Regions from separate parts of the Methylobacterium sp. A49B genome, predicted to be linked through region 2. Evidence: predicted binding sites of a transcription regulator. Region 2 holds the regulator's gene; each other region holds the start of a gene.

Region 1 (3,275 bases), on a different contig from region 2:
GCTGACGTCTGCATCTCGTGGATCGCGGATCCCACCGCGTCCACGACGCGCTTCACGTCCGTCTCCATGTTCACCTGTGCGGTGACGACCGCCCAGGTCAGCATCGGGCCGATGTAGCGGCCCTTCTCGTCGTTCACGGCCGTCACCCGCAGGTTCAGGGTTTCCGGTCCGACTTTGATCTTCGTGTTATGCGGCAGCCGGCTCGCATCGGCCAGCATGCTGCGCTGATGGTGCGGATTCGTGTGGAAGACGTCGAACGAGCAGCCCAGCATCTGGTCGACCTGGACCGGCAGATGCTGCTCGATCGTGGCCAGCGTATTACGCGACGTGGCATTGAGATAATCGATCTTGAAGTCGTCGTTCAGGTCGGCGGTCATCACCGCGACCGGAACGTTGTCGATCATCGTCAAAAGTCGGGTGATCTCCTTCTTCTTTGCCGAAATGTCGGAGGCGAACTTGATGACCTTTACCGGCTGGCCCTTCGCGTCCAGGATCGGGTTGTAGGTCGCTTCCAGCCAGACGGTGGCGCCCTCCTTGTCGATCCGGGGGAACTCCCCGGTCACGTAGTGGCCGCCTTTCAGCCTGTCCCAGAACGCCGCATATTCGGCTGTCTGCGCATAAGTATCATCGGCGAAGATGCGATGATGCTTGCCGACAACCTCCGCGAGCGAGTATTTCATCACTTTGAGGAAGTTTTCATTCGCGTTCAGAACCTGACCGTCCAGTCCGAACTCGATGATGGCCAGTGATCGATCGAGCGCTTCGATCTTGGCTTGCGCCTCGCTGTACGTCGCACGCTTGAACATGATTTCGTATGCTCCAAACCGACGCCGTGTAGCGCCCGCTCGGTTAAAGATAGTCTAATCGACAGCTATTTTCGTTTTGCTCGTTCCTGCTGGCCACGAAAAACTCAAGGACGTGCGATAAGACGCGAGGTATTACTGATCATAAATTTTTATGAGGAGAAAAATTACTCGATATGCGTTTAAATATCAGAACCATCCGCGAATGCGGAAGTATACGATTGGCGCGACCGCACTCAGGAGGATGAGGGCGAGGGCGTAGGGGTAGCCGTAGGCCCAATCCAGCTCCGGCATGTGCTTGAAGTTCATGCCGTACATCGAGGCGATCAGCGTGGGCGGGACACCGACCACAGAGACCACGGTCAGGACACGGAAGACGTTGTTCTGCTCGATGTTGATGAGGCCGAGGGCGGCGTCGAGGAGGAACTGAACGTTCTCGGCCAGCCGGGTCTCGAACTCGTCGAGGGATTCGATGTCGCGCCGGATCGTGTCGAACCGGCCGTCCTCGGGCAGGCCGAGGCCGTCGCAGGCGGCCGAAACGAACGGCACGATCCGCTCCAGGCCCAGCAGGCTCGCGCGGATCTTGCCCAGCACTTTTCCCCTGTTGCTGATGCCGCGCAGGATCCGGCGCAGGGCGAGATCGCGGCGGCGGGGCGGCGGGCTCTCAAAGCGGCGGCGGTCTTTGCCGCGGACGTCGAAGTCGAAGATCCGGGTCGACAGCGAATCGAGTTCCGACGCCATGTCCTCCAGGGCGTCGGCGAGGCTGTCCACCAGCTCCTCAAGGACCACCAGGAAGATCTCGCTCGGAGTCGTGCTCCCGTCGCCGTCGGAGATCCGCTTCGCGGAAGAGTCGAAGGCGCGCAGGTCGTGGAAGCGGATCGTGACGAGATGATCCTTGGTGAGCAGGAAGCCCAGCGGCTTCAGCTGCGATGCGCTCTGCTCGAAAGTGATCATCGGCGTCGAGAGCGAGAGGCCACCTTTGACCCGGCGCAGGCGGCTCGATGTCTCGACCTCCGAAAGGGCGGCCCGGGACGGGACGCGCAGGCCAGTGGCCGCCTCGACCGCGGCGGCTTCCTCGGAGGTTGGATCATTCAGGTCAAGCCACACGGCGTCGGCCGCGACGGCGCTGCCGGGTTGCGATGCCACCGGGCCGTGGGGTCCGTGCAGGTTCAGCATCGGGGCGCGTTATCCGTGAGGGAGAAAGAGGGCGCCGCCGCGTCATCGCACCGTCGCGCGGGGGTGCGACAGCCTTGACTCGGACACGGACCGAGCCTATCTCGCCGCCGTCTTTGGCACTCGCCGAGACAGAGTGCTAACAGTCGAGTTCGCGAGCGGTCCCGCCGGCCGCATCAACGCCAACTCCAGACCTGAAGCAAGAGGGCAGCTCATGAAGTTCCGTCCGCTGCACGACCGCGTGGTCGTCCGTCGCATCGAGAGCGAGGAGAAGACCAAGGGCGGCATCATCATCCCGGACACCGCCAAGGAGAAGCCGCAGGAGGGCGAGATCGTCGCCGTCGGCCCCGGCGCCCGTGACGAGCAGGGTCGCGTCAACCCGCTCGACGTCAAGGCCGGCGACCGCGTCCTGTTCGGCAAGTGGTCCGGCACCGAGGTCAAGATCGACGGTCAGGACCTTCTGATCATGAAGGAATCCGACATCATGGGCGTCGTCGCCGTCTGATCGGATCACCCGTCATCGCCCTTTGAGGCCGTCCCGGCCTTGGGGTTCAACCAGTAGCTAAGAGGCACACAATGGCAGCGAAAGACGTTCGTTTCTCCGCCGACGCCCGCGATAAGATGCTGCGCGGCGTCGACATCCTCGCCGACGCGGTGAAGGTGACGCTCGGCCCGAAGGGTCGCAACGTCGTGATCGAGAAGAGCTTCGGCGCCCCGCGCATCACCAAGGACGGTGTGACGGTCGCCAAGGAGATCGAGCTCTCCGACCGTTTCGAGAACATGGGCGCCCAGATGGTGCGCGAAGTGGCCTCGAAGACCAACGACATCGCGGGTGACGGCACCACCACCGCGACCGTGCTGGCCCAGGCCATCGTCCGCGAGGGCGCCAAGTACGTCGCCGCCGGCATCAACCCGATGGACCTGAAGCGCGGCATCGACCTCGCCACGCAGGCTGCCGTCAAGGACATCACCTCGCGCGCCAAGAAGGTCTCGACCTCCGACGAGGTCGCACAGGTCGGCACCATCTCGTCGAACGGCGACACCGAGATCGGCCAGATGATCGCCCACGCCATGCAGAAGGTGGGCAACGAGGGCGTCATCACCGTCGAGGAGGCCAAGACCGCCGAGACCGAGCTCGACGTCGTCGAGGGCATGCAGTTCGACCGCGGCTACCTCTCCCCGTACTTCATCACGAACGCGGAGAAGATGGTCGCCGAGCTCGAGGATCCCTACATCCTCATCCACGAGAAGAAGCTCTCGTCGCTCCAGGCGATGCTGCCGGTGCTCGAGGCCGTGGTT
Region 2 (3,275 bases):
GCTCGTGGAATTCGGTCCGACCAACCGGATGTTCATGAACCCGACCGAGCGGCGCACGCAGGACTACATCACCGGGCGGTTCGGCTGATCGGGCCGGACGCTCCGGCGAACCATACCGGCCTTCGCCGCCGCGGCGGCGGGGCGGCGGATCCCCGCCAGCCCCCGCGGATCGCGATGCGGGGCCCTTATCGAAGGATCCACCATGCCCGGCCATATCGTCAGCTCCTACGACACTGACCTGGAGGATCTGCGTCGCTCGATCTCCGAGATGGGCGGCGTGGCCGAGAAGATGACCGCGGAGGCGACCGACGCCCTCGTGCGCCGCGACGACGGGCTCGCCCAGGCGGTGATCATCGCCGACAAGCGCCTCGACGCGCTCCAGCGGGACATCGAGGAGCGCTCCGTTCTCCTCATCGCCCGGCGCCAGCCGCTGGCGATCGACCTGCGCGAGACGATCTCGGCGATCCGCGTCTCGGGCGACCTGGAGCGGATCGGCGACCTGGCCAAGAACGTCGCCAAGCGCGTGGTGGCGATCTCCGACCACGCCCCGGCGCAGAAGATCGTGCTGGGTGTCCGCCACATGAGCGACCTCGCCGAGGGACAGCTCAAGGATGTGCTGGACGCCTATGCGAGCCGCGACATCCAGGCGGCCCACGACGTCTGGGAGCGCGACGGCGAGATCGACGCGCTGTACAATTCCCTGTTCCGCGAACTCCTGACCTACATGATGGAGGATCCGCGCAACATCTCGTTCTGCACGCATCTCCTGTTCTGCGCCAAGAACGTGGAGCGGATCGGCGACCACACGACCAACATCGCCGAGACCATCCACTACCTCGCCACCGGCGAGACCCTGGCGGGCGACCGGCCGAAGAACGATGCGTCGAACTACGCGACGGTGGAGCGCGGGCAGGCTCCGTAGTCGGGCCGCCTCGACACAGGCGCCGGGGCGCGCTCATTCCTGTGGGGCGCCGCCGGAGAATCGGTGGGTACGGGTTGAGGCTGAGCGGCGCCTCCCGCACCTTCCGCCCGGCCGCCCGCTCCGGAGGGGGCCGGCGCGTCCGCAGGCTGAACGGCGCCGCCTCGTGAACGGGTCATCGAACGTGAGCATGCAAGTCCTGATCGTCGAGGACGAGGAGGCGCTGACCACGCTGTTGCGCTACAATCTGGAGGCCGAAGGCTTCCTGGTGGACACGGCGGCGCGGGGCGACGACGCGGAGCTGCTCCTGGCCGAGCGGATCCCCGATCTGGTCCTGCTGGACTGGATGCTGCCGGGCCTCTCCGGAATCGAACTCTGCCGCCGCATCCGGGCGCGGCGCGAGACCGAACGGCTGCCGGTGATCATGCTCACCGCCCGCGGCGAAGAGGGCGACCGGATCCGGGGCCTCGGGACAGGGGCCGACGACTACATCGTCAAGCCGTTCTCCGTGCCGGAACTGCTCGCCCGGATCCGGGCGCTGCTGCGCCGGGCCAAGCCCGCCCACGTCTCGGACCGTCTGGCCGCCGGCGACCTGGAACTCGACCGCACCGGGCACCGCGTCCGCCGCGGCGGCGAGGAGCTGCATCTCGGGCCCACCGAGTTCCGGCTGCTGGAGTTCCTGATGCTGGCGCCGGGCCGGGTCTTCTCCCGCGAGCAGCTCCTCGACGGGGTCTGGGGACACGACGTCTACATCGACGAGCGCACGGTGGACGTGCATGTCGGGCGCCTGCGCAAGGCGCTGAACAGCCCGCGCCAGCCCGATCCGATCCGCACGGTCCGCGGTTCCGGATACGCCTTCGACGAGACCTTCGCGCTGGAGGCGTAGCCCCGCTCAGCGGGCGAGCGCCGCGCTCCGGCCCGCGCCAGCCGGCACCGCCTCCAGGGCCGCCAGGACCGTCCCCTCGGTGAGGATCTGCGGCAGCACCTGCGGCGTCCCGCTGCCGCTGTAGAGCAGGTAGAGCGGCACGCCGCTGCGCCCGTGCTTCTCCAGAAGGCGGGTGATCTCGGGGTTCTGGTTGGTCCAGTCACCCTTCATGTAGGTCACGTCGCGCTCGGCCATCGCGGCCCGCACGGCCCTGGTGTTCAGCGAGGTCGCCTCGTTCACCGCGCAGGTGATGCACCACGCCGCGGTCATGTCCACGAAGACGGGGCGACGGGCCTCCACCAGGGCGTCGAGGCGGGCCTGGGTGAACGGCTCGACGCCGTCGGCGGCGGCCTGTGCGATCGGCGCGGCGCGGTCCCGCGGAAGCGTCGCGGCGACGGCCCCGACGGCGGCCAGCGCCAGGATTGCGGCGGCCTGCGCGATCCGCGAGGTCCGGGGTCCGGCGTGCCCGTGCTCCCAGGCCCAGGCGGCGAAGCCCACCAGCACGAGGCCGATCAGGGCCGCCAGGAGGCCGCGCGGATCGACCTGCTGTGCCAGCACCCAGACAAGCCACGCCACGGTGGCGTAGACCGGGAAGGCCAGGACCTGCTTGAGCGTCTCCATCCAGGCGCCCGGCCGCGGCAGCGCCCGCAGGGCCGGCGGCCAGAGGGTCAGGACCAGGAAGGGCAGGGCGAGGCCGAGGCCCAGGCTCGCGAAGACCGTGAGCGCCACGGCGGCGTTCTGGGTCAGGGCGAAGCCCACCGCCGAGCCCATGAACGGCGCCGTGCAGGGTGTCGCCACCAGGGTGGCAAGGACGCCCGTGAAGAAGGAGCCGCTCAGGCCGGGGCGCCGGGCGAGGCCGTCGCCGATGCCCGCGAGCCGGCCGCCGACATGGACCACGCCGGACAGGCTCAGGCCCATGGCGAAGAGCAGGTAGGCGAGCCCCGCCACCACGAGGGGCGATTGCAGCTGGAATCCCCAGCCGATCGCAGACCCGCCGCCCTTCAGGGCGATCAGCAGGGCGGCGAGCCCCAGGAAGCTCGCCAGCACCCCGGCGGTGTAGGCGAGGCCGTGCAGCCGCAGGCGCGACGGGCTCTCGGCCGCGTGCCGCACGAGGCCGAGGACCTTGATGGACAGGACCGGGAAGACGCAGGGCATCAGGTTGAGGATCAACCCGCCGAGGAAGGCGAACACCGCGGCGGTGGCGAGCGTCAGCGTGTCGATGTCGGGGGCGGGCGTCTGCGGGACCGGTACCGACGCGGCCGGGGCCGACGACGCGCTCACGGGAGGTGCCGGCTCGTCGCCGTACGCGAAGGCGAGCCGGCGCGATCCTCCCGCGCTCACCTCGTCCAGGGTGAGCACGCCGGGCAGGGAGCCGGGAACCGCGTCGGCCGGACTGCTGCGGGCCAGGGTGAGGTGGAGGCCGGTCTCGTC
Region 3 (3,275 bases), on a different contig from region 2:
GCCGCGGATCGGGCGGCCGTACTCGTCGGTCCCCTCGACCGTGACGCGGTGGACGCCCGGCGCGAGGTCATCCGGCAGCCGCGCCGTCCAGATGTGGGTCGAGGGTATCGCCTGGACCCAACTCTTCTTCGTCTCCGGATAGCGCTGGAAAAGCTCGGTGACGAAGGGATCGAGGCGGCGGGTGCGGGCCAGCGGCTGCGGGGCGCGGTCGCCGATCCGGGCCGAGAGCTGCGTCCGCGGGCCGCCGTCGAACACGTTGACCACCAGCGTCGTGTCGGCCAGCGCGTCCTGGGCGATGGGCGGCCGGAGGCCCTGCATCGGCCGGGTGTGACGGATCACCTCGACCGCGCCGGCCCGCGCCTCGCTCTCGAACAGGATGCGCATCGTCCCGTCCGGCTGACCCTGCGCCGGGACGTAGCGCGTGGTGTAGTCGGCGCCCCGGACCGACAGCACGTGGAAGCCGTTGGGCGTGCCGTCGCGACTGTCGGCCGAGGGGATGCCTGTGCGCGTGTCGGGCCCGCTCCACCACGAGCCTGAGACCGCCGTGAGGACGTGGTGGTGGTGTCCCTCGGCCGGGTAGTGATGCTCGGTGGTGTGGGTGTGTCCCGCGAGGCTCAACACCTTGCGCCCCGCCAGCAGGTCGAGGAGCGCGGCCCGATCGGTCGTCGTCCCGTGCGGGTCGTCAGGCGTCGTGTCGGTGAAGAGCGGGATGTGCATGGCGAGTACGATCAGGTCGTCTCGCGGGATCTCGGCGAGCAGATTGCCGAGGAAGGCGAGGCCGCGCTCGCCGATACGCCCGCGATAGGTGTTGGCGCCGAGCGGGACCGGTGGACCCAGCCACTCGACGTTGTCGAGCAGGACGAACCATGCCCGCCCCTGCCGGAACGCGTAGGTGGGCGACCCGAAGACCCGCTTCCACGTCTCGCGGCTGTAGCGGGCATCCGGCGCCTGCATGTTGAGGTCGTGGTTGCCCGGCAGGCTGTACCAGGGCTGGCCGATCTGGCCGACGATGCGGTTCGACCGTCCATAGAGCGACAGGTCGTCGAACAGCACGTCGCCGGTGGTCAGGCCGAAGGCCGCCGGGATCGCCATCGCGCGGGCGACCGCCGTATCGCGCACGTGATCGAGTTCGGAGCGGCTCTCGGGCTGCGGATCGGTGAACAGGAGAACGTCGTAATCTGCGGGCTCGTCGATCCGCGTCAGGGTGAAGTCGAGCGAGGCCGGCAGCTTTCCGGTGGGGGCGACGCCCCCGTAGCGAAGGCCGAGTTCGGCCGGCGTGCCGCCGGGCTGGTAAATGTAGGTGTGGCGCGGAACGTTGTCGGCGTCGCGGGGCAGAGCGTAGCCGGGCGGCTTGATCACGAAGATCGCGCCGTCGCCCTGCAGCGGCAGGCGGTAGCGACCCTGGTCGTCGGTGCGCGCGACCTCGCGCCCGTTTGAGATCAGCACTCCTGGCAGGGGAGTCCGCGCGGTACTGCCCGCCTCCGCGGCGAAGACGATGCCGGTGGCCTGCCCCGCCTCCTGCGCGACGCCGCGAGCCGAGACCAGCCCCAGTCCGGCGAGGCCAGCGACGGTCGCCCGGCGGGTCAGACGTGCGTCGCCGATTTGTGGTTCTCGCGACATGGGCGGGCTCCTGCTCGACATCCGGACCGATCGCCTGCGGGGTCTCTTGTCGATGCGGCGGCGACGATCCCAGCGGCCAAGCAGAGGTGTTTGACCGCCGGATGACACGAGCGCCTGAAACGCGAGAGGCCCGCACCTCGGCGGGAGGTACGGGCCTCGGGACCTTCGCGTTCGCGGGTCTGAGGCGGGATTACTCCTCGTCGCCGGGCTCGAAGGTCTGCGGCATCGGCTCGGCGCTGGCGACAGGCGTCGGAGCGCCGATGGTGGAGGGCACGTTCACCCCGTCGCGCTTGTAGATGTCGTCACGGAATTGCACGAGGCCGTCTGGGGTCGACCAGGCGGTGATGTAGGTCCAGTAGACCGGCACCGGCTGGGCGATGTTGGCGTCGACGCGCTTGCCGCTCTCGATCGCCTCCTCGACCTTCTGGCGATCCCAGCCGGGCGTATCCTTCAGGAGCCACGTGATGTACTCGCGCACGTTCTGGACGCGGACGCAGCCCGAGGAGATGAAGCGGAAGTCGTCGCCGAACACGCCCTTGGTGTTGGTGTCGTGCATGAAGACGCCGTAGGGATTCGGGATGTTGATGCGCACGATGCCCATCGAGTTGAAGTCGGCGCCCGAATCCTGCCGGTAGGTGAACCGGGTGCCCTCGTCGGAGAACCAGTTCACAGACTTCGGCGAGATCTCGGAGCCGTTCGACAGGATCCGGATCTTGTTGTCCGTGAGGTAGTTCGGATCCTTCTGCATCTTCGGGATCAGGTCCTTCTTCACGATGGAAGCCGGGACCGTCCAGGTGGGGTTGAAATTGATCTGCGTCGCCTTGGTGTTCATGATCGGCGACTGCCGGTCGATCTTGCCCACGCCCGCGGCGTGAAGGGTGACGACCTGACCGTTCTCCACCGTCTCGACCAGAGCGGCCGGGATATTGGTGATCACGAAGCGCCGGCCGAGATCGCCCGAGTAGGAGCGCAGGCGGACGACGTTGGTCTCGAGCTGGCGCAGCCGCACGTCGGCGGGCACGTTCATGGCCTGCTGGGTGGCGAGGCTCATCGTGCCGGTCTGGCTGAGGCCGTGGCGGGCCTGGAAGCGCTTCACGCCGGCCGCGACATAGGAATCGTAGACGCCCGAACCGCCGGCCGCCTGATCGAGGTCGCCGGTGACGATGAGGCGCTGGCGGATCGCCGCCACGGCCGGGCCGCGCGAACCGACCCGCAGGTGATCGGCGCCGGAGACCGGGCGCCAGCCGCCGCGGGCCACGATGTCCTTGTAGCGCTCGACCATCTGCTCGGTCGCCGCCACGGTCTGGGGCGAGAGGATCGGAACCGTCTCGCGCTGCACCTGCATCCCGGCGGGCGAGGCGTAGTCCTGCGCCCACTCGGCCTGGGCGTAGTTGCCCTGCTCGCGGGCTTCGGCTGCGCCGAGGCCGAGCGCCCCGAGGGCGGCGACGCTCAACAGCGCGGTGAACCGGTTTTGTGCCTTCATGCGCATCGGTCGCTGGCTCTGGTCCGGAGTTCGTCAGGTCGTGACGGGAGCGGATTGTCTCGTGCGCCACGGTGTCGGGATGGCGTTAAGAGTCCCTATCGAAGGGGCCGGATTGTGGCATCGGGGTGCGCAAGCGCACGCTCCGGCCCGATGCGGCAACCGAGCAACATGC

Evidence for each region. The regulator PhoB, encoded in region 2, activates phosphate uptake and scavenging genes when phosphate is short. The targets are predictions, from matches to a motif close to TGTCATNNANCTGTCAT.
Region 1: a site for PhoB is predicted at 2,020-2,036, ahead of ACLBX9_RS22695 (CorA family divalent cation transporter). Genes of this name have one in related genera too.
Region 3: a site for PhoB is predicted at 1,711-1,727, ahead of ACLBX9_RS13520 (calcineurin-like phosphoesterase C-terminal domain-containing protein). Genes of this name have one in related genera too.

The regions. Positions count from the first base shown of each region.
Region 1 covers NZ_JBKFBO010000117.1:298,283-301,557, reverse strand. The annotation lists gene ACLBX9_RS22700 (methyl-accepting chemotaxis protein) at 1-806, opposite strand, end outside; gene ACLBX9_RS22695 (CorA family divalent cation transporter) at 993-1,979, opposite strand; gene groES (co-chaperone GroES) at 2,191-2,481, shown strand; gene groL (chaperonin GroEL) at 2,553-3,275, shown strand, end outside.
Region 2 covers NZ_JBKFBO010000114.1:60,375-63,649, forward strand. The annotation lists gene pstB (phosphate ABC transporter ATP-binding protein PstB) at 1-88, shown strand, start outside; gene phoU (phosphate signaling complex protein PhoU) at 203-922, shown strand; gene phoB (phosphate regulon transcriptional regulator PhoB) at 1,110-1,805, shown strand; gene ACLBX9_RS20425 (protein-disulfide reductase DsbD family protein) at 1,812-3,275, opposite strand, start outside.
Region 3 covers NZ_JBKFBO010000094.1:33,579-36,853, reverse strand. The annotation lists gene ACLBX9_RS13520 (calcineurin-like phosphoesterase C-terminal domain-containing protein) at 1-1,620, opposite strand, end outside; gene ACLBX9_RS13515 (L,D-transpeptidase family protein) at 1,811-3,109, opposite strand.